2 regions of the Microbacterium aurum genome follow, and region 2 is predicted to be linked to the other one. Evidence: predicted binding sites of a transcription regulator. Region 2 holds the regulator's gene; the other holds the start of a gene.

Region 1 (9,905 bases), 1.2 Mb from region 2:
CCGACGGTCTCGCGGATGTCGATCGAGACGGATGCCGGGACCGGGAAGCGCGACCAGCGGTCGAGCGTCGCGAGCATGTCGTCGGCGGAATGTCCGGCCGCACGCGCGTTCCACAGCCCCAGCCGGGTGACGCGGTAGGTGTGGATGTGCTCGGGCGCGCGTTCGAGCTCGGCGAAGATCGCGAGTTCGTGCCGCGCCGTCTCCGCCTCCGGATGGGCGACTTCGAGCAGCACGGTGCGGTCGCTTTGCACGATGAGGGGGCCGTCAGCCATAACGGTCAAGTCTACCGGCGCTTGCCGCGGCGGGCGCGTCGCGGCGCCGGATCTGCCGGGTCAGGACAGCGAGGCGCGGTCAGGCGGGACGGATGCCGCTGATGCTCGACACCGGGAGGGTGCGCTCGACATCGACCATCTTGTCGAGGCCCCGCAGCCGGCCGCCGCCGAGGCCCGTCGCCTCGATCGTGAACTCGCGCGCGGTCCCGTCGGGCAGCCGGACGGCGACGACGATGGTGGCGCGGGCGCGCACGGCCTGCTCGAGCTCGCGGCCGAGCCACGCGGCCTCGGCGTCGGAGCCCTGCGCGGCGCGCAGCCGCGCGAGAAGCGGTCCGTAGACCGCGAGGGGGTCGGATGCCGCGGGTGGCTCGTCGGCGAGGCGATGGCGGTCGAGGCGCCGGCGAGCCCCGTCGGCGTCGACCGCTACGACGGGGTAGCGGGCGTCGGCGAGCATCCAGAACGCGGTGTCTGCGCCGCTGCGGGAGACGAGGTCGGCGCCGTCCCGGACGAGTCCGAGCGGGCGCAGCGCCTGGTCGACGGCGATCGTGCGCAGGAGCGCCTCGTCGTCGCTCGTGACGCGCGTGCGGCCCTGCCAGTCCGGGCCGACGCGCAGCGTGCCGTGGCGCCGGGCGGTGCGCTCGATCTCGTAGGCCAGCGGCTGGGGGAGGCCGGTGAGGGAGAGCTCCTCGAGGAACGCCCTCAGCGTCTCGGCCGTCTCGCCCGCCGTCAGGGCGTCGGCGAGGGTGTCGGCGGTGAAGCGGTAGGTCGACGCCTGGGCGCGGGATTCGCGGCGGGCCATCGACCGCAGCCGTACGTCGAGCTGCGGCTGCAGCGGTCCCGGGGCGATCGCGGTGAGGTCGTTCTGCAGGTAGACGCGGTCGACCTCGCTCGGCAGGAGCATCTGGAGGCCGTCGGTGTCGACGGCGGATCCGGCCGCCAGCGGTGCCGCCCACCGGGGAGCCTCGCCGTCCGGCGCGACCATGCCCCACCGCCGCAGGAGGGCGGCCTCGCTGTGTGCTCGCTGCGGCCACGCCGGATCGAACGGATGGGCGCCGGCCCACCGGTCGAGGCTCCGCCACCCGCCGGCGGAGGTGCGGACGGCGGCCGGCAGGTGCGCGCGCAGCGCGGCGGCCACCTCGGTCCAGCGGGCGACGGTGCCGGTGCGCAGCCACTGCACGCCGGCGGCCGTGACGAGCCAGTGGCGGTCCTGGCCCGCCAGCAGGCCCGCGCGGTGAGCGATCTCGACGAGTTCGTCGGCGGCGTCGGGCTCGGCGACCGCTCCGGACTCGATGAGGCGGCGCCGTTCGGTCGCCCCCAGCGCGCCGGTGCCGATGCGCGACAGCGGGGCGGCGAGGGCGATGTGCAGGATGTCCGAGAGCGATCCCGACGAGGCGAACGCCTGCTCGGCGACGGCCGCGTCGCGGGATGCCGCGGCGTCGGCATCCGTCACCGGGGCGGAGTCCGCGGGCGCCCCCGTCGCCGGGGCGGCGGCCGCGGCATCCGTCGGCACCTGCCCGCGCACGGCGTCGGCGATCGCCGGGTACGGGATGCCATCGGGGGCGACGAGCGCGCGGGCGTACAGCGCGTCGCGCACCGCGCCCGCGGCGATCGCCTCGGGCTCGGCGCCTCGGGTGGCCGCGGCGAGCGCGTCGGCCTCGGCCGCGGTGACGGTCACGACCGCCCGCTCCGCCGACGCCGGCTCGAGGAGCGCTTCCGCGGCGTCGAACGCGTCGCTCCAGGTCACCGTCGGCGACACCCCGCGGGCCACGAGCAGCGCCACCAGCGACGCATCGTCGCGCTGCAGCAGATCGTGCGCGAGTGATCGGGCGTCGGTGGCGGTCACGTCAGCGGCCCTTGCCGACCCGGGCCTTTCGCACGAAGGTCATGACGAGCACCGTCATCAGCAGCACGAAGGCGATGATCGGCGCGATGTACACCGTCGTGCCGACGGCCGGCCACAGGCCCGCGTCGAAGTCGTCGTGCTTCATGCCGCTGGCCGATCCGATCATGATCGCGACGAAGCAGAGCACCGACAGCAGGAGCAGTCCCAGCGACATGAACGCGAGGATGCGGTCGATGCGACGGACGGGCACGTCGTCGACGGAACCAGGGGTACGAGAAGGCGAAGAGGGCATCGTGCTCAGACTACTACCGGCGCCCCGTCGTGCCGGTGACGGTGCCGTAGGCTGGGACCGGGGCATCCGCCCCACTGTCACTGCGCCCGCGGGCGCCGATGAGCGAGGTTTGCGATGCCCACCGGCAAGGTCAGGTTCTACGACGAAGAGAAGGGGTTCGGCTTCATCACCACCGATGACGGTCAGGACGTCTTCCTCCACGCGACGGCACTTCCCGCCGGTGTCGAGGGACTCAAGGCCGGCACGCGCCTGGACTTCGGTGTCGCCGACGGCAAGCGCGGTCTGCAGGCGCTCGCCGTGCGGGTGCTCGACGCTCCCGTGAGCCTCGCCAAGCGCAACCGGATGAAGCCCGACGACATGGCGATCGTCGTGGAAGACCTCGTCAAGCTGCTCGACAACGTCGGCGGCGACCTGCGTCGCGGGCACTACCCCAACGCGGGCCAGAGCAAGAAGGTCGCGGCGATCCTGCGCAAGGTGGCCGATGAGCTCGACGCCTGAGCCGGACCCGCGTCTGCTCGCCGCGCACGACCTCGCCCTCGCGGCGCTGCACGAGATCACCGCGCCGTCGACCGTGGGTCCCGCCGCGGGCTACACCCTCGAAGACGACGGCGTCGTCTCGCTGCGCTTCGGCAACACCATGGAGGGCTATCCGGGCTGGTACTGGACGGTGAGCCTCGCGGTCACCGATGACGCCGACCCCACCGTGCTCGAGGTGGAACTGCTGCCCGGCGAGGGCGCGCTGCTGGCCCCGGAGTGGGTGCCGTGGGCGGTGCGCCTGGCCGAGTACCAGGCCGCCCAGGCGGCCCTCGCCGCCGAAGAGCGCGAGAACGCGGATGCCGAGGGCGATGACGACCTCGACGACGACGAGGACGAGAGCGGCGAGGACGACGACGAGCTCGATGATCTCGATGACCTCGACGCCTCCGATTTCGACGACGATGGCTCGCCGATCCTGCACTCCGGGGACGTCGACGGTGTCGACATCGACGTGCTCGACGAGTCCGCCCCCGACGACGAGGACGACGACCCCGATCGTTGACCCGGCAGACTCTCCCGCGACCGGGTGGGGCGTTTCGTCTCGCTCGTTCCTCGCTCGCTCAACGACCGAGGTGGGGCGGGGTCAGCGGCGCATCGCGTCGATCGTGTAGTCGATCGCCTTGATCAGCTGGCGCACGTCGTCCGGCTCGATGGAGACGAAGGTCGCGATGCGCAACTGGTTGCGGCCGAGCTTGCGGTAGGGCTCGGTGTCGACGATGCCGTTCGAGCGGAGGCTGGCGGCGACGGCCGCGGCATCCACCGTCTCATCGAAGTCGATCGTCACCACGACGGGGGAGCGGTCGGCGGGGTCGGCGACGAACGGCGTCGCGAACGAGGCCTCCTCCGCCCACGCGTACAGCGCACCGGAGGACTCTTCCGTGCGCGCGGCCGCCCAGCCGAGGCCGCCGTTGTCGTTGATCCACTCGAGCTGCTTGTCGAGGAGGAACAGCGTCGCGACCGCGGGCGTGTTGAGGGTCTGGTTCAGGCGCGAGTTGTCGAGCGCGTTCTTCAGGCTCAGGAACTCGGGGATGTACCGGCCGGATGCCGCGACGCGCTCGATCCGCTCGATCGCGGCGGGGGAGACCGCTGCGAACCACAGGCCGCCGTCGGAGCCGAGGTTCTTCTGCGGTGCGAAGTAGTAGACGTCCGCCTCGGAGACGCGGAAGTTGATGCCGCCGGCGGCGCTCGTCGCGTCGATGACGGTCAGGGCGCCGTCATCGCCGTGAACGCGCTCGACGGGAGCGGCGACGCCGGTCGAGGTCTCGTTGTGCGGCCAGGCGTAGACGTCGACCCCTTCCACTGCCTCGGGGGCGGTGCGGGTGCCGGGCTCGGCCTTGCGCACGTCGGGGGCCTGCAGCCACGGGGCGGCCGCCGCGGCGGCGAACTTGCCGCCGAACTCACCGAACACGAGGTTCTGCGCGCGGTTCTCGATGAGTCCGAACGCCGCGGCGTCCCAGAATGCCGTGGAGCCGCCGTTGCCGAGGATGATCTCGTAGCCCTCCGGCAGCCGCAGCAGGTCGGACAGCCCCGCGCGCACCTGGCCGACGAGGCCCTTGACCGGCGCCTGCCGGTGCGAGGTGCCCAGCAGCACCGCGCCGGGGCCGGCGAGCGCGGCGACCTGCTCGGGGCGGATCTTGGACGGGCCGCAGCCAAAACGTCCGTCGGTGGGCAGGATCTCGCGAGGCAGCGTCACGTGGGCCATGGACTGATTCTAGGGTCGCCGCCGTCCGCGTCCGGACGTCGGGCCGTCACAAACGACTAGGCTGAACGAGACCGTCCTCGCCCGTTCGCCCCGTGATTCAAGGCCAGCCATGACCGATCTGATCGACACCACCGAGATGTACCTGCGCACCATCCTCGAGCTCGAGGAGGAGGGCATCGTCCCCCTGCGTGCGCGCATCTCCGAGCGACTGGGGCACTCCGGGCCCACGGTCTCGCAGACGATCGGCCGCATGGAGCGCGATGGCCTCGTCATCGTCTCGGAGGACCGCTCGCTCGAGCTGACCACCCCCGGCCGCCAGAAGGCGATCGACGTCATGCGCAAGCACCGCCTCGCGGAGCGCCTGCTGAGCGATGTCATCGGACTGGACTGGGCGTACGTGCACGAGGAGGCCTGCCGCTGGGAGCACGTCATGAGCGAGCTCGTCGAGCGCCGCCTCATCGAGCTGCTCGGCCACCCCACCGAGTCGCCCTACGGCAACCCGATCCCGGGGCTCGACCAGCTGGGGGATGTGCCCGCGCACACCTTCAACGAGGGTGTCGTGGGCCTCGTACGGCAGCTGAACGAGGTCGGCGGCCCTCTCACCGGCACCGTGCGGCGCCTCGCCGAGCCGGCCCAGGTCGACCCCGAACTGCTGGAGCAGCTGCGCGATGCCGGTGTGCTTCCCGGGGCCCGCGGTCAGTACCGTTTCAGCGAGGGCTACGTGCTCGTGCAGATGGACGGTCAGAGCGAGGGCCTGGAGCTGCCCGTCGAGGTCGCATCGCACATCTTCCTGGTGGATGCCGCGCCCCAGGCGTGAGCGGCACCGCGCGGCCGAGCCTGGACATCGCCCGGTAAACGGCTGGGCACACGTGCTCCCGCGTGACATATTCGTTACCTTCCGGTAGCCTCGAAAAGTCCAACGGCGAGAAGCCCGCCACGGATCTCCGCACGAATTGCCTCATCGGTTCGTCGTTCGCGCGGTGAAGCCCGTACATCTGTGCCCCGACACCGAGTGCCGACGAACCAGCATCCTTCCCCTGGGGGAGGGCGGCGGAGGCGCCGGAGGACCATTGGCTGAACAGTTCGATTCGCCGCAGGAGACACCCGAGTCCGAAGCGACGACACCCGATCAGCGCCGTGCGCGACGCGTCCCGATCGCTCGACGTCTGACGACGTCGACCGCTCCCGCAGCATCCACCCCCGCGAAGACCACGCCCCGTCGCCTGCGCGGCGGCGCGCACCCGGTGCGCAGCTTCGTGACCGTCGCGGCCGTCGCCGGCCTCGTCGCCACCGTCGCGATCCCCGCTTTCGCCGCGACCGGCGGCAACACGGCAGAAGCCGCCGTCACGACGGTGCAGCAGGTCGCCGCCAAGAACGCGCAGTCGCTCGTCGTCGCCTCCGAGGCGACCCCGGCCGCCCTCGCCCGCGGCAGCTACTCCGCGACCACGCCCGAGGAGATCCAGGCCAAGAAGGACGAGGAAGCGGCCAAGGCCGCCGCCGCGGCCCGCATCGCCGCGGCCGCCTCGACCGCGTCGGCCGCGTCGGCCGCCTACAGCGGCGCCATCGCGCAGTCGATCGCGCCGGCCGGCTCCGTCGTGCGTCCGCTCACGTCGTTCACGAGCTTCGGCACCCCGTATGCCGGCCATAAGGGCACCGACTACATGGCACCCCTCGGCACGCCGCTGTACGCGATCGCCGACGGCGTCGTCGTGGAGTCGACCGAGAACGGTCCTGGCTGGGGCGTCTACGTGAAGATCGCCCACAACATCGGCGGCAACACGGTCACCTCGCTCTACGCGCACATGATGTACGGCAGCCGCCGCGTCACGGTCGGCCAGACCGTCTCGGCCGGTCAGCTCATCGGCCAGGTTAGCGACACCGGTCGCGCCTACGGCACGCACCTGCACCTGGAGATCTACGTCAACGGGTCGTGGGTCAACTCGGAGAGCTGGCTCGTCGCCAACGCGGGCTGAGCGCGCGACACGCGGCATCCGTTCACCTGCTTTTCGCCTTCCCGCTCTCGCGCTGTATTAGCCTGAACCCGACGCTCGCAGAGCCGAGGGGGAGCCGATGGACGCAGCACCTCGCATTCGAACCGTGAATGCGCTCGGTCGCTATGTGCTTCGGCATCGTGTGCACGACTGCCGCGACTTCTGTCGTGGCATCAGGGCGCTGTCTTTATGACAGCGCCTTTTTTCGTGCCTGCGCCGCCTCGTCCGCGTGAGCTCGCACACACCGGAGCGCCGTTGAAGCCATCACGGCCGGTCGAGAGGAAGTCGCATGCGCACCCTGGTACTGAACGCGGGATATGAGCCGCTGGCCGTCGTCTCGTTCAAGCGGGCACTCGTGCTCGTGATGAACGAGAAGGCCACCGTGATCGAACGGATCGAGGAGAATCCCGTCTGGGGGATCGGCGGCTCGCGCGATCGACCGGCGGTGATCGTGCTGACCCGGTACGTGCGGGTGCCCGGCGCCCGGCGCGTGCCAGTGACCCGGCGTGGCGTGCTGCGGCGAGACGGGCATCGATGCGGCTACTGCGGCAAGGCGGCGACGACCATCGACCACGTGCTGCCGCGTTCGCGCGGCGGCGTCGACTCGTGGGAGAACCTCGTGGCGTGCTGCCTGCGCTGCAACAACCTGAAGGGCGACCGCACACCGCAGGAGATGGGGTGGGAGCTGCGCTGGCTGCCGCAGCCGCCGCGCGGAGCGCAGTGGACGGTGCGGGGCACCGAGCGGAGCGAGCCGGCCTGGGAGCCCTACCTGTCGCTCGCCGCCTGAGACCCGCGCGCGGGTCCGTGTCGGAACCCGTGATTATCTTCGACCTCGACGGATTGAGGTGTTAGAACAAATGTTCTAGCCTGTCGAGGTGAGGTCGATCGTGGGGAACGCTGCTGTCGCGGATGCCGCGGGCACCGTCCGTGCGCTGCGGGCGCAGCTGGAGCGCATGCAGGGCCGACGTCTGGACACCCCCGTGCTGCCGGTTCCTCCCGCGCTGGCGGCGCTGCTGCCCGGCGGCGGCCTGCGCCCCGGCGCCTCGTACTCGCTGGGCCGCTCGACCTCGCTGCTGTTCGCGCTGCTGGCGCGCCCCTCGCGCGAGGGCTCGTGGTGCGCCGCGATCGGCATGCCGCACCTGGGCGCTGAGGCGGCCCGCGCGGCGGGCGTCGACCTCGAGCGCCTCGTACTGGTGCCCGAGCCGGGGGAGCGGTGGCTCACCGTGACCGCGACGGTGGCCGATGTGCTGCCGGTCGTGGCGGTGCGTCCGCCGGCGCGGGCGAAGGATGCCGACATCGCGCGGCTCGCGGCGCGCATGCGCGAACGCGAGGCGGTGCTGCTGGTGCAGGGACCGTGGCCGCAGACCGAGGCGATGATCGACGTCGGCGATCCGTCGTGGTCGGGTCTCGGCGACGGCTACGGGCTGCTGGAGGGGCGGGAGCTGACGGTGACCGTGACGAGCCGGCGGTTCCCGATGCCGCGGTCCGGGCGCGTGCTGCTCCCCGACGCGCAGGGCGGACTGGCCGCGGGGCAGGCCCCGGCATCCGTCCCCGCCGCGGCGAGGGAGAGCGCACCTCTCCGGGCGGTGGGGTGAGGAAGATGGGAGCGAACACCGCCGAGGCCGCGCCGCGGAGCATCGTGGTGTGGGTGCCGGACTGGCCGATCGTGGCACTCACGCGTGACGGCGACGATCCGCTCGACGCCGCGCAGCCGATCGCCGTCTTCCACAAGGGCGTCGTCGTGGCCTGCTCGGCCGCTGCCCGTGCCGAGGGGGTGCGCCGGGGGCAGCGGCGCCGCGACGCGCAGGCACGGTGCCCGCAGGTGACGGTCGTGGAGGCCGATCCGGTGCGCGACCACCGGGCGTTCGCGCCGCTGATCGCCCAGATCGAGGAGCAGGCGCCGGGGGTGCAGCTGCTGCAGCCGGGCCTGTGCGCGCTACGCGCGCGGGGACCGGCGCGCTACTTCGGCGGCGAGGCGGCGGCGGCCACGGTGCTCGCCGGGGCGGTGCAGGCGACGGGGGTCGCGGAGGTGCGGGTGGGCATCGCCGACGGCACGTTCACGGCGGAGCAGGCCGCCCGGTCGGGCACCCGGCCCGGCGATCCGGTGCGGATCGTGCCGGCGGGGCAGGCGGCGGCGTTCCTCGCGCCGCTGCCAGTCACGGTGCTCGACGAAGAGCTCGCGCCGCTGTTCGCCCGGCTCGGGGTGCAGACCCTGGGCGAGGTCGCCGCCCTCGGCGCGGATCGGCTCGGCGAGCGGTTCGGCGCGCGCGGCGCGCGCCTGCACGCGCTCGCGGCCGGGTGCGACCCCCGGCTCGTGGCGCCGCGCACGCCGCCGCCGGAGCTGCACCGCGAGGCGGTGTTCGAGCCGCCGGTCGAGATCGCCGACCAGATCGCGTTCGGGGTGCGTGTGCCGGCCGAGGAGTTCGTCGCGCGCCTCGGGCAGGCCGGGCTCGTCTGCACCGAGCTGCGGGTCGTGCTCACCGGCGAGAACGGCGACCGCAGCGACCGGGTATGGCTGCACCCCGGCGCGTTCGACGCGGCCGCGATCGTCGACCGGGTGCGCTGGCAGCTGGCCGAGCAGGAGCAGACCGGGCGACAGGGAACCGGAGGTCTGCGCAGCGCCGTGGTGCGGGTGCGGATCGAGCCGGAGGCGGTGGATGCCGCCGCCCACCACACCGCGCGGCTGTTCGGCTCCGGCCCCGAAGAGCGCGTGCACCGCGCCCTCTCGCGCGTGCAGGCGATGCTCGGCCACCAGGCGGTGCTCACTCCCGAGATCGGCGGGGGCCGGTGGCTCGCCGAGCGCCAGCGGCTCGTGCCCTGGGGAGATCGGGGGGACGGTCGGGCGGCGAGTGTCGACCGGCCCTGGCCCGGGAGCCTTCCGGGTCCGTTGCCGGCGACGGTGTTCCGTGCCGGCATGCCGGTGGCCGTGCTCGACGCCGACGACGACATGGTCGCCGTCGACGGTCGCGGCGCGCTGACCGCGGACCCCGCCGTGCTGGAGGTCGCCGGGCGACGCCGCGGCATCCGCACCTGGGCCGGTCCCTGGCCGGTGATCGAGCGCGGGTGGGATCCGGCGCGGGCGCGGCGGGCGCACCGGTTCCAGATGGTCGACGACGCGCAGGCGGCCTGGCTGCTGGTGTGCGAAGAGGGCGGCTGGCAGGCCGAGGGTATCTATGACTGATTGCGACTTCCGGTCCCTGAGCTTGTCGAAGGGCGACTGATGGGCTTCAACAATCCCTCGGTGACCTGGGCCGAGATGGCGCGGCTG
Region 2 (9,905 bases):
GAGTTTGACCGTGAGCGAGTCGACGAGCACGGCGATGCGGTCGTCGGCCGCCCAGCGAGCGGCGAGCCGCTGCAGGACCGCGTCGAGCTCGCCCTGATCGAGCCCGTCGATCAGATGCAGCCGCACGACGAGCTCCGGGCCGCGCAGGCGCGCGTGCGGGTCGCCGGCCGCGACGGACAGATCGAGCACGCCCAGCTCACCGCCGATCGATTCCTGCAGCCCCGCGAAGACCTCCGGCGAGGCGTGCGCCGGCTCCCAGGGATGACCCTGCCCGATCGCCCAGACCGCGGGACGGCGCAACACGAACTCCGTGGCGGATGCCGGGTCGATGACGATCAGATCGGTGTCATCGGCCGCGGCCGACAGCGCCGTGCGCACACCGTCGGCGGGCACTGGCCGCGCCTTCGGGTCCCACGCCGCCATCGCGGTCACCGAGGTGAACACCGGCAGGACCTTGCGCCCGTCGGGAGCGGCCACGGTCACGATCGACAGCTCCTGCGTCTTGTCGACCGGCAGCCCGTACGGTCCGACCTCCGGTTCGAGCGCCTGGCCGGCGCTCCCCGTCTCCGCCACGAGCGGGATCAGCAGCCGCGCCGTGCGGTAGGCCTCGACCACGGCGACGGCGTCGCCCTGGCCGGCGTGGAACGCGGTCAGTGCCGCCAGCAGCGCCGGGTCGGCCGAGCCGTCGTCGCCGGAATGGGGATTCGGCTCGAACGAACGCCCCTCCCAGGGGACTCCGGCCGAGTCGGCGGGGTGCTCAGCCTGCGGCGACATCCAGCGCCTCAGCCAGCGTGAACGCTCCGGCGTAGAGAGCCTTGCCCACGATGGCGCCCTCCACACCGAGCGGGACGAGCTCGCGCAGCGCCGCGATGTCGTCGAGGTTGGAGATGCCGCCGGAGGCGACGACAGGCTTCACGGTGCGTGAGGTCACTTCGCGCAGCAGGTCGAGGTTCGGGCCCTTCAGCGTGCCGTCCTTGGTGACGTCGGTGACGACGTAACGGCTGCATCCGGCATCCTCCAGGCGCGCCAGCACCTGCCACAGGTCGCCGCCGTCGCGGGTCCAGCCGCGGGCGGCCAGCGTCGTGCCGCGCACATCGAGCCCGACGGCGATGGCGTCGCCGTAGCGGCCGATGACGTCGGCGGCCCATTCCGGGTTCTCCAGCGCGGCGGTGCCGAGGTTGATGCGCGCGGCCCCGGACTCCAACGCCGCCTCCAGCGTCGCGTCGTCGCGGATGCCGCCGGACAGCTCCACCTGCACGCCCTTGAGCTGCTTGATGACCTTGCGCAGTACCGCCGCGTTGCTGCCGCGACCGAACGCGGCGTCGAGGTCGACGAGGTGCACCCACTGCGCGCCGTCACGGGCCCAGGTCAGCGCCGCCTCGACGGGGTCGCCGTAGCTCGTCTCGGTGCCGGCCTCACCCTGCGTCAGCCGCACCGCCTTTCCGTCGGCGACGTCGACAGCAGGCAACAGGATCAGTTCGGGGGTCGACGCGAAATCGTTCATGGCTCCAGTGGGTGGGTCATCTCCCCGCGTGTGCGGGTGCGGTGAATGCAAGACAAGGAGAGAGACTACCCGGCCGACGGCAACGCCGAGATCCAGTTGCCGAGCAGGCGGATGCCGGCGGCACCGCTCTTCTCGGGATGGAACTGCGTCGCCGACAGCGGTCCGTTCTCGACGGCCGCCAGGAACGGCGTACCGTAATCGCACCAGGTCAGCACCGGCTCGCGGAACGGCCGCATGACCTCGAGCGACCAGTGCTGGGCGCCGTAGGAGTGCACGAAGTAGAAGCGCTCGTCGGCGATGCCGTCGAACAGCACCGAGCCCTCCCCCGCCCGGACGGTGTTCCACCCCATGTGCGGCAGCACGGGCGCATCGAGCTCGGTGACCGCGCCGGGCCATTCGCCGAGCCCCTCGGTCTCCTCACCGCGCTCGACCCCGTGCTCGAACAGCACCTGCATGCCGACGCAGATCCCGAGGACCGGACGCCCGCCGGCCAGCCGCCGTTCGATCGCCTCGTCGCCGCGGCTCGCCCGCAGCGCCTCCATGACGGCGCGGAACGCACCCACGCCGGGGACGACGAGACCCGCGGCATCCTGGATCAGTCCCCGATCCGCCGTCAGCCGGGCGTCCGCGCCGGCCGCCGCGAGCGCCTTGACGGCGGAGTGGACGTTGCCCGACCCGTAGTCCAGCACCGCGACGAGGGGCCGCGTCGCGGCGTCGGTCACAGCGCGCCCTTCGTGCTGGGAACGCCCTGCACCAGCGGGTCGAGCGCCTTCGCCTGCCGGAACGCCCGCGCGAACGCCTTGTACTCGGCCTCGGCGATGTGGTGCGGATCGCGACCGCCGAGCACCGTGACGTGGACCGTGAGGCCGCCGTTGAAGGCCAGCGCCTCGAACGTGTGCCGCACGAGCGATCCGGTGAAGTGGCCGCCGATGAGGTGGTGCTCGTAGCCGACGGGCTCGCCGGTGTGCACGAGATAGGGGCGCCCGCTGATGTCGACGACGGCCTGCGCCAGCGCCTCGTCCAGCGGCACGAGCGCGTCGCCGTAGCGCGAGATGCCACTCTTGTCCCCCAGCGCCTGACGGATCGCCTGTCCCAGCACGATCGCGACGTCCTCGACGGTGTGGTGGGCGTCGATGTCGGTGTCGCCGGAGGCGCGCACCGTGAGATCGGTCAGCGAGTGCTTCGCGAACGCCGTCAGCAGGTGGTCGAAGAACGGCACCGTGGTGTCGATGTGGCTCTGACCGGTGCCGTCGAGGTCGAGCTCGAGTTCGACCGTCGATTCGCTCGTCGCGCGGCGGATCGCCGCCGTCCGGGACGCAGGAGTGCTCATGCCGCGAGTCTATCGGCGCCGTGCGCCGCGCCGACGTCGGCCGGATGCCGCGACGCGGGCTACGCGCGGCCGGCGTCGCCGATCGACGCGAGCGCGTCGAGGAACGCTGTCGACTCCGCTTCAGTGCCGGCCGTGACCCGCAGGCTGTGCGCGATGCCGACATCGCGGATCAGCACGCCCCGGTCGTACAGCGCGTGCCAGGTCGCCGCAGGGTCGGCGACACCGGAGAACAGCACGAAGTTCGTCCAGCTCTCGTAGGGCGTGTAGCCCAGCGCGGCGAGCGTCGCGGAGATGCGATCGCGCTGCGCGACGATGTCGTCGACCATCGCGAGCATGGCCGGCGCGTGACGCAGTGCCGCGACAGCGGCCGCCTGAGTGAGCGCGCTGAGGTGGTAGGGCAGGCGGACGAGGCGCAGGGCGTCGATCACGGCGGGGTCGGCGGCGAGGTAGCCCACGCGCGCGCCGGCGAAAGCGAACGCCTTGCTCATCGTGCGCGAGACGACGAGCCGCTCCCGGCCCGGCAATAGCGTCAGGGCCGAGCGGGAGTCGCGGGGCGCGAACTCCTGGTACGCCTCGTCGACGATCACGATGCCGTCGGTCGCGTCGTACACCGCTTCGATGACGTCGAGCCCGAGCGGGGTGCCGGTCGGATTGTTCGGCGCGCACAGGAACACGACGTCGGGCCGAGCCTGCGCGACCTGCGCGGCGGCGTCCTCGGGGGCGAGCGTGTAGTCCACCCCGCGCGTGCCGGACACGTACGATGCGCCGGTCGCACGGGTCAGCAGCGGATACATGGAGTAGGTCGGGGCGAACCCGAACGCGGTGCGTCCCGGGCCGGCGAACGCCTGCAGCAGGTGCTGCAGCACCTCGTTGGAACCATTGGCCGCCCAGATCTGATCGGGGGCAAGACCGTGACCGAGGTAATCGGCGAAGCCCTCGCGTAGCGCGGTGAACTCGCGGTCCGGGTAGCGGTTGACCTCGCGCAGCGCGCGCGCGATGCCGTCGAGGATGTCGTCGGCGACCTCCTCTGGGACGGGGTGGGTGTTCTCGTTGACGTTCAGCGCGACCGGCAGCGGCGCCTGCGGTGCACCGTACGGCGTGAGACCGCGGAGGTCGGGACGGAGGAGGTTCTCCAGCGAGTTGGGGAGGTCTTCGAGACGGGCGCTCACCCTGACCATCGTAGAGGGCGGGTCAGCGTGCGGCGCTGTACTCCAGCGGGATCGCGATGGTCTCGCCGGCGTCGAGGCTGCCCGACGGCAGGGCGTTCAGCCGCATGATCGCATCGACGACGTCGCGCGGGTCCGCCTGCGGCGCGACGCTCTCGGCGATCGACCACAGGGTGTCGCCGGGCATGACGGTGACCTTCTCGAGTGCGGCGCCTGCGCCGCTGTCGGACGTGGCGAGTGCGCCACCGCCGGAGATGATCGCGATGCTGAGGGCGACGATCGCCGGCACCGATGCGAGGAAGGCCAGGACCCGGCGACCGCGACGCGTCAGCCGCAGTCGCGTCGCGGGTGCGGCGCCGAGCACGGCGCGGCGGGGCGAAGCGCCGAGGATGTCGATCGTGGTCATGGGTTCCTCCTCAAGGACGGATGCCTGCGGATGTCAGAGATTCGCACCCGACTCTCGGCCGGGAGAGTCGGATGCGAATCTCTGTACCGAAGCTATCTTCGATATAATCTGATTGTCAAGCCCTCCCCGGATCGGAGATGGATCGAACGCGACACGCGTGGCGCTGCGAGCGGAGACCTCCGGAACCGGATACGGTTTCGACAAGATGACCCCATCACCAACCTCCGACATTCGAAGGCGACGCCTTCCGGAGGCCGCGATCGAAGGAGCGCGCGACATGGCCGACAAGCCTCAGACCCGCCGACGCAAGAGCCTGAGCGACAAGCAGCTGAAGATCCTCGAGGTGATCCAGGCCTCCATCGCGCGGCACGGCTATCCGCCCAGCATGCGCGAGATCGGCGACGCCGTCGGACTGAAGTCGCTCTCCAGCGTCACCCACCAGCTGAATCAGCTCGAGCTGAGCGGCTACCTGCGCCGCGACGCCGGCAAGACGCGCGCGATGGAGGTCCTCATCGACCTGCCGGGCTCGGCAGCCGAGAACCCCGCCGACATGACGCCGGCCCTCGGCGACGCGGCGCTCGTTCCGCTCGTCGGACGCATCGCCGCCGGCGTCCCCATCACCGCCGACCAGCAGGTCGAGGAGATCTTCCCGCTTCCCCGCCAGCTCGTGGGCAAGGGCGACCTGTTCATGCTGAAGGTCAGCGGAGAGTCGATGATCGACGCGGCCATCTGCGACGGCGACTGGGTCGTGGTGCGTTCGCAGCCGAACGCCGACAACGGCGACATCGTCGCCGCCATGCTCGACGGCGAGGCGACCGTGAAGACCTTCCGCCAGCGCGACGGTCACACCTGGCTCCTCCCCCGCAACAGTGCGTTCGAGCCGATCCTCGGCGACGACGCCGTCGTGCTCGGCAAGGTCGTCGCCGTGCTCCGCGCCGTCTGAGTCACCCGTCGAGGCTGAGGTCCGGAGCACTCCGCCTGCCGCGGGCCGTGCGCGCGCCACGGCGCCGGCCTGGCCCTGCTCATCGGAGCGGGCTCGCTCGCGGTGGGCGTCGCGATCGGCTCCGCCGCCATGGGAAGCGTCGCGACCGATCTCGACCTGTCCCCCACCGGGCTTGCCGTCGTCTACGCGCAGCTGTCCGGGCAGACGGCGCACACCGCCGCGGTCCTCGCCGTGGTGGCGGACGCGGCGACCACGGTGCGGTGAGACGCTGTCCGGTGAGACGCCACGCCCACTGCCGCCGGGTGGTGAGACTCAGCCGATGGGCTGCAACTCGCCGCGCACCCGGTCCGCGGCTGTCACGAGGTTCCGCAGCGACGCCACCGTCTCGTCGTACCCCCGCGTCTTCAGGCCGCAGTCGGGGTTGACCCACACCTGCCGCAGCGGCAGTTCAGCGGCGGCGCGACGCAGCAGGGACTCGATCTCAGCGCTGCTCGGCACGCGCGGGGAGTGGATGTCGTAGACGCCGGGACCGATGCCCGCCGCGAATCCCGACGCGGCGATGTCGCCGATCACCTCACCACGGCTGCGCGCCGCCTCGATCGAGGTGACGTCGGCATCCAGCGCGGCGATCGCCTCGATGACGACACCGAACTCCGAGTAGCAGAGATGAGTGTGGATCTGCGTCGGCGCTGCCGCCCCCGCCGTCGCGATGCGGAAGGCGCGCACCGACCAGTCGAGGTACGACGCCTGATCGGCGCGGCGCAGCGGCAGCAGCTCACGGAGGGCGGGCTCGTCGACCTGGATGATCCGGATGCCGGCGTCTTCGAGGTCCGCGATCTCATCCCGAAGGGCGAGCGCGACCTGGTTCGCCGTGTCGGCGAGCGGCTGGTCGTCGCGGACGAACGACCACGCCAGGATCGTGACGGGGCCGGTCAGCATCCCCTTGACGTGCTTGTCCGACAGGGACTGCGCGAAGCGCGCCCAGTCGACCGTGATCGGCGCCGGCCGTGCGACGTCGCCCCACAGGATCGACGGGCGCGTGGCCCGCGACCCGTATGACTGCACCCAGCCGTGCTGCGTCACGGCGAAGCCGTCGAGGTGCTCGGCGAAGTACTGCACCATGTCGTTGCGCTCCGCCTCGCCGTGCACGAGCACGTCCAGCCCGAGGTCTTCCTGCAGCGCGATCACCCGCGCGATCTCGTCACGCAGGAACTGCGCGTACTCAGCAGCGGTGAGCTCGCCGCGGCCGTGCGCGGCGCGGGCGCGGCGGATGTCGCCCGTCTGCGGGAAGGAGCCGATCGTCGTGGTCGGCAGGACGGGAAGCCCCAGCGACTCCTGCGCGGCGGCCCGCAGCTCGAGGTCGCCGCGCTCCGCGTCGGCCGGCGTCAGCGCGGCGGCACGGCTCCGCACCGCCCCGTCCCGCACGCCCGGCGCGCTGCGACGGTCGGCGAGCGCGGCCGCGGCGTCGGCGATGTCGGCCGCGATCGCCGCGGGCCCATCGGTGAGTCCACGGGCGAGCGTGACGACCTGCGCGACCTTCTGGTCGGCGAACGCGAGCCAGGATGCCAGACGCGCATCCAGCGCGGTCTCGTCGGCGACGTCGTGCGGCACGTGCTGCAGCGATGTGGACGTCCCGGCCGCGACGCCCGCCGCGCCGAGACCGGCCAGCGAGGCCAGGCGCTCGGCTGCGGCACCCAGGTCGCCGCGCCAGATGTTGCGACCGTCGATCACACCGCCGACGAGCGTCTTGCCAGCCAGCCCCGGTACCGCCGTCGGGACGCCACCGCGGTGCAGGTCGATCGCGAGCGCCTCGACCGGCGCTGCGCCGAGCGCGCGCCATGCCTCAGGTGTGAGCGGACCGTAGCCGGCGGCGACGAGGATGGCGGGGCGCTCCGTCGCCGCCCCGAGCACGGCGTAGGCACGCGCGGCCGCGGCGGCGAGAGAGGCGGCATCCACATCAAGGCTCTCGCTCACGAGGGCGTGCTCGTCGAGCTGCACCCATTCGGCGCCCGCCCGGCGGAGTGCCCCGAGCAGGTCGGCGTACACCGCCAGCAGGTCATCGAGCCGGTCGAGCGGCGCGAACCCTGCGGGAGCCGCGTCGGAGGACTTCGCCAGCGCGAGCAGGGTGACCGGGCCGACGATCACGGGCCGCACCGTCACGCCGTCGGCGCGCGCCTCGGCGACCTGCCGGGCGAACCGATCGCTGGAGAGCCGGAAGTCGGTCTCGGGGCCGATCTCGGGGACGAGGTAGTGGTAGTTCGTGTCGAACCATTTGGTCATCTCCAGCGGCGCAGCCTCACCGAGACCGCGCGCCGCCGCGAAGTATGCCGCCAGCGGAATCGACCCGTCGGCAGCCCGCAGCGCGCCGAACCGCTCCGGCAGCGCGCCGACGGTGAGGGCGGCGTCGAGCACCTGGTCGTAGAAGGAGAACGACTCCGGAATCGCCGAGTCGCCGCGGCCGAGCCCGAGGGTGGCGAGGCGCTCCCGCGTCGCGCGGCGCAGCTCGGTCGTGACGCGGTCGAGCTCGGCCTCATCGATCTCCCCGGCCCAGTGCTGCTCGAGGGCACGCTTGAGCTCCCGGCGCCGTCCGATGCGGGGGTAGCCGAGGATGGTGCCGGCGGGGAAGGCGGGAGCGGTCATGCGAGGGTCTCCTGTTCGATGAGGCCGGCGGCGCGCAGCACCGCCAGTACGGTCTCGTGGTTGTTGAAGGCGTACAGATGGATGCCGGGCGCGCCGCCGTCCAGGACGGCACGGGCGAGATCCGCCGCGTGGGCGATGCCGACGGCGCGCTGCGCCGCGGCCTCCGTCGCCGTCTCCAGCGCCTCCCCGAGGTCGTCCGGCCGCGGATCACCGGTGAGTTCCAGCACGCGACGCAGACGCGCCGGGGAGGTGATCGGCATGATGCCGGGGACGATCGGGATGCGCACCCCCGCGGCGCGGGCACGCTCGACGAAGGCGAGGTACTCATCGGCGTGGAAGAACAGCTGCGTGATCGCCGACGTGGCGCCCGCGGCCTGCTTCGCCAGCAGCGCATCGATGTCCTCGAAACGGTGACGCGAGCGCGGATGCCCGTTCGGGAATGCGGCCACGGCGATCTCGACGCGGGACGCCGGCTGCACCCGCGCGGCGCCGGGCACCCCGGGGATCTCCTGCTCGCGGTACGGCGAGCACTCCGCCTGCACCCGGTCGATGAGCTGCACCAGCTGTGCGGCCGACTCGAGGTCGCCGAGATAGATGTCCTCCTCGGCGGTACCGGCCGGCGGATCCCCCCGTAAGGCGAGGAAACGCGTGATCCCGGCGTCGAGGAACTCGCGGATGACCGCCGTCGCGTCGGCGTAGGTGCTGCCGACGCAGGTCAGGTGAGCGACGGGCGGCACGGCGGTCTCGCGGAGGATGTGGGTGAGCACCGCGAGGGACCGGTCGGTCGTCGAGCCGCCCGCGCCGAAGGTCACCGAGATGAACCGCGGCCCGGCGTCGGCGAGCACCCGGATGGTCTCATAGAGGGCGGGAAGGCCCGCGGCGGTGCGCGGCGGGTAGATCTCGAACGAGAACGGCGCGGCGGCGTCGGCCGGCACCGGAGTGTCGGGGGACGTCTCGGGGAGGAACATCGTCGCGCGGGTCATCGTCGCTCTCGGGTCAGGGTCGGTCAGCCGGTCGGCCGCGGATGCGCGCACACGTGCGCTCGTCGCGGGCGGGTGCCGGGCTCGGCTGTCGCTCCTGCCCGGTCGGTGCCGGGCGCGTGCCCGCAGCTGCGGGCGTCGATGCGTCCACTGTAGGGGCGTGCGATGGCCGCGCGCGCTGTATGACGGCAGATGTCATCTCGCCGGTAGCGTGGCCGGATGACCGCTGCGCACCCCGACCGCCCCGAGACGTCCGAGACCTCCGCGCTCCCGACCCTCCCCTACGGCAGCTGGCCGTCGCCGCTGACGGCGGAGTGGGCCTCGGCGGCGTCGCCGCGGCTGGAGGGCGCGGCCTTCGTCGGCGACGAGATCTGGTGGGGGCAGTCGGTCCCCGCCGAGGGCGGCCGCACCGCGGTGTTCCGCCGCGCGCTGACGGCGACGGCAACCGCGATCGAGACCGTGCTGCCGACCCCGTGGAGCGCCCGGTCGACGGTGCACGACTACGGCGGCGGCGCGTGGGCCGCGACGGACGACGGCCGCCTGTTCTTCGTCGAGAAGAGCGACCAGCAGGTCTGGCGGCTGCTCCCCGGCGGCGCGCCGCAGCCACTCACGGCGGACCCTGCCCACCGCTACGGCGGCCTCCGCTGGGGTGCGGGCACCCTCCTCGCGGTGCGCGAACGCGCCACCGGTGCCGACGCGGCCGGCGACGTGACGGCGGCGGCCGGGACCGACGCCGCGACGCGTGCGATCGTGGCGATCGACGTCGCGACCGGCGACGTGCGGACGCTTGCGACGGGAACCGATTTCGTCGCCCAGCCGACCCTGTCTCCCGACGGCGCGCTGCTGGCGTGGATCGGGTGGGACGACCCCGACATGCCGTGGGATCACAGCCGGCTGCGCATCGCCCGGATCGACGGTGACACCCCCGCCGCCCCC

Evidence for each region. Region 2 encodes LexA, which represses DNA repair genes until DNA is damaged. Its sites were predicted from a motif close to TCGAACANNTGTTCGA; they were not measured.
Region 1: a site for LexA is predicted at 7,487-7,502, ahead of imuA' (DnaE2-dependent mutagenesis accessory factor ImuA'). Genes of this name have one in related genera too.

Annotation. Positions count from the first base shown of each region.
Region 1 covers NZ_JAFBCQ010000001.1:1,564,256-1,574,160, forward strand. The annotation lists gene JOD60_RS07865 (DNA repair helicase XPB) at 1-272, opposite strand, end outside; gene JOD60_RS07870 (helicase-associated domain-containing protein) at 352-2,115, opposite strand; gene JOD60_RS07875 (multidrug ABC transporter ATPase) at 2,117-2,407, opposite strand; gene JOD60_RS07880 (cold-shock protein) at 2,522-2,905, shown strand; gene JOD60_RS07885 (DUF3027 domain-containing protein) at 2,889-3,446, shown strand; gene serC (phosphoserine transaminase) at 3,528-4,646, opposite strand; gene JOD60_RS07895 (iron-dependent transcriptional repressor DtxR) at 4,756-5,463, shown strand; gene JOD60_RS07900 (M23 family metallopeptidase) at 5,717-6,619, shown strand; gene JOD60_RS07905 (HNH endonuclease) at 6,927-7,424, shown strand; gene imuA' (DnaE2-dependent mutagenesis accessory factor ImuA') at 7,525-8,232, shown strand; gene JOD60_RS07915 (DNA polymerase Y family protein) at 8,238-9,818, shown strand; gene JOD60_RS07920 (error-prone DNA polymerase) at 9,858-9,905, shown strand, end outside.
Region 2 covers NZ_JAFBCQ010000001.1:2,807,569-2,817,473, forward strand. The annotation lists gene JOD60_RS13845 (SseB family protein) at 1-774, opposite strand, end outside; gene priA (bifunctional 1-(5-phosphoribosyl)-5-((5-phosphoribosylamino)methylideneamino)imidazole-4-carboxamide isomerase/phosphoribosylanthranilate isomerase PriA) at 758-1,504, opposite strand; gene hisH (imidazole glycerol phosphate synthase subunit HisH) at 1,570-2,226, opposite strand; gene hisB (imidazoleglycerol-phosphate dehydratase HisB) at 2,223-2,834, opposite strand; gene JOD60_RS13865 (histidinol-phosphate transaminase) at 2,894-4,012, opposite strand; gene JOD60_RS13870 (LysM peptidoglycan-binding domain-containing protein) at 4,026-4,406, opposite strand; gene lexA (transcriptional repressor LexA) at 4,684-5,349, shown strand; gene JOD60_RS17055 (hypothetical protein) at 5,479-5,613, shown strand; gene metE (5-methyltetrahydropteroyltriglutamate--homocysteine S-methyltransferase) at 5,662-7,989, opposite strand; gene JOD60_RS13885 (methylenetetrahydrofolate reductase) at 7,986-9,023, opposite strand; gene JOD60_RS13890 (S9 family peptidase) at 9,189-9,905, shown strand, end outside.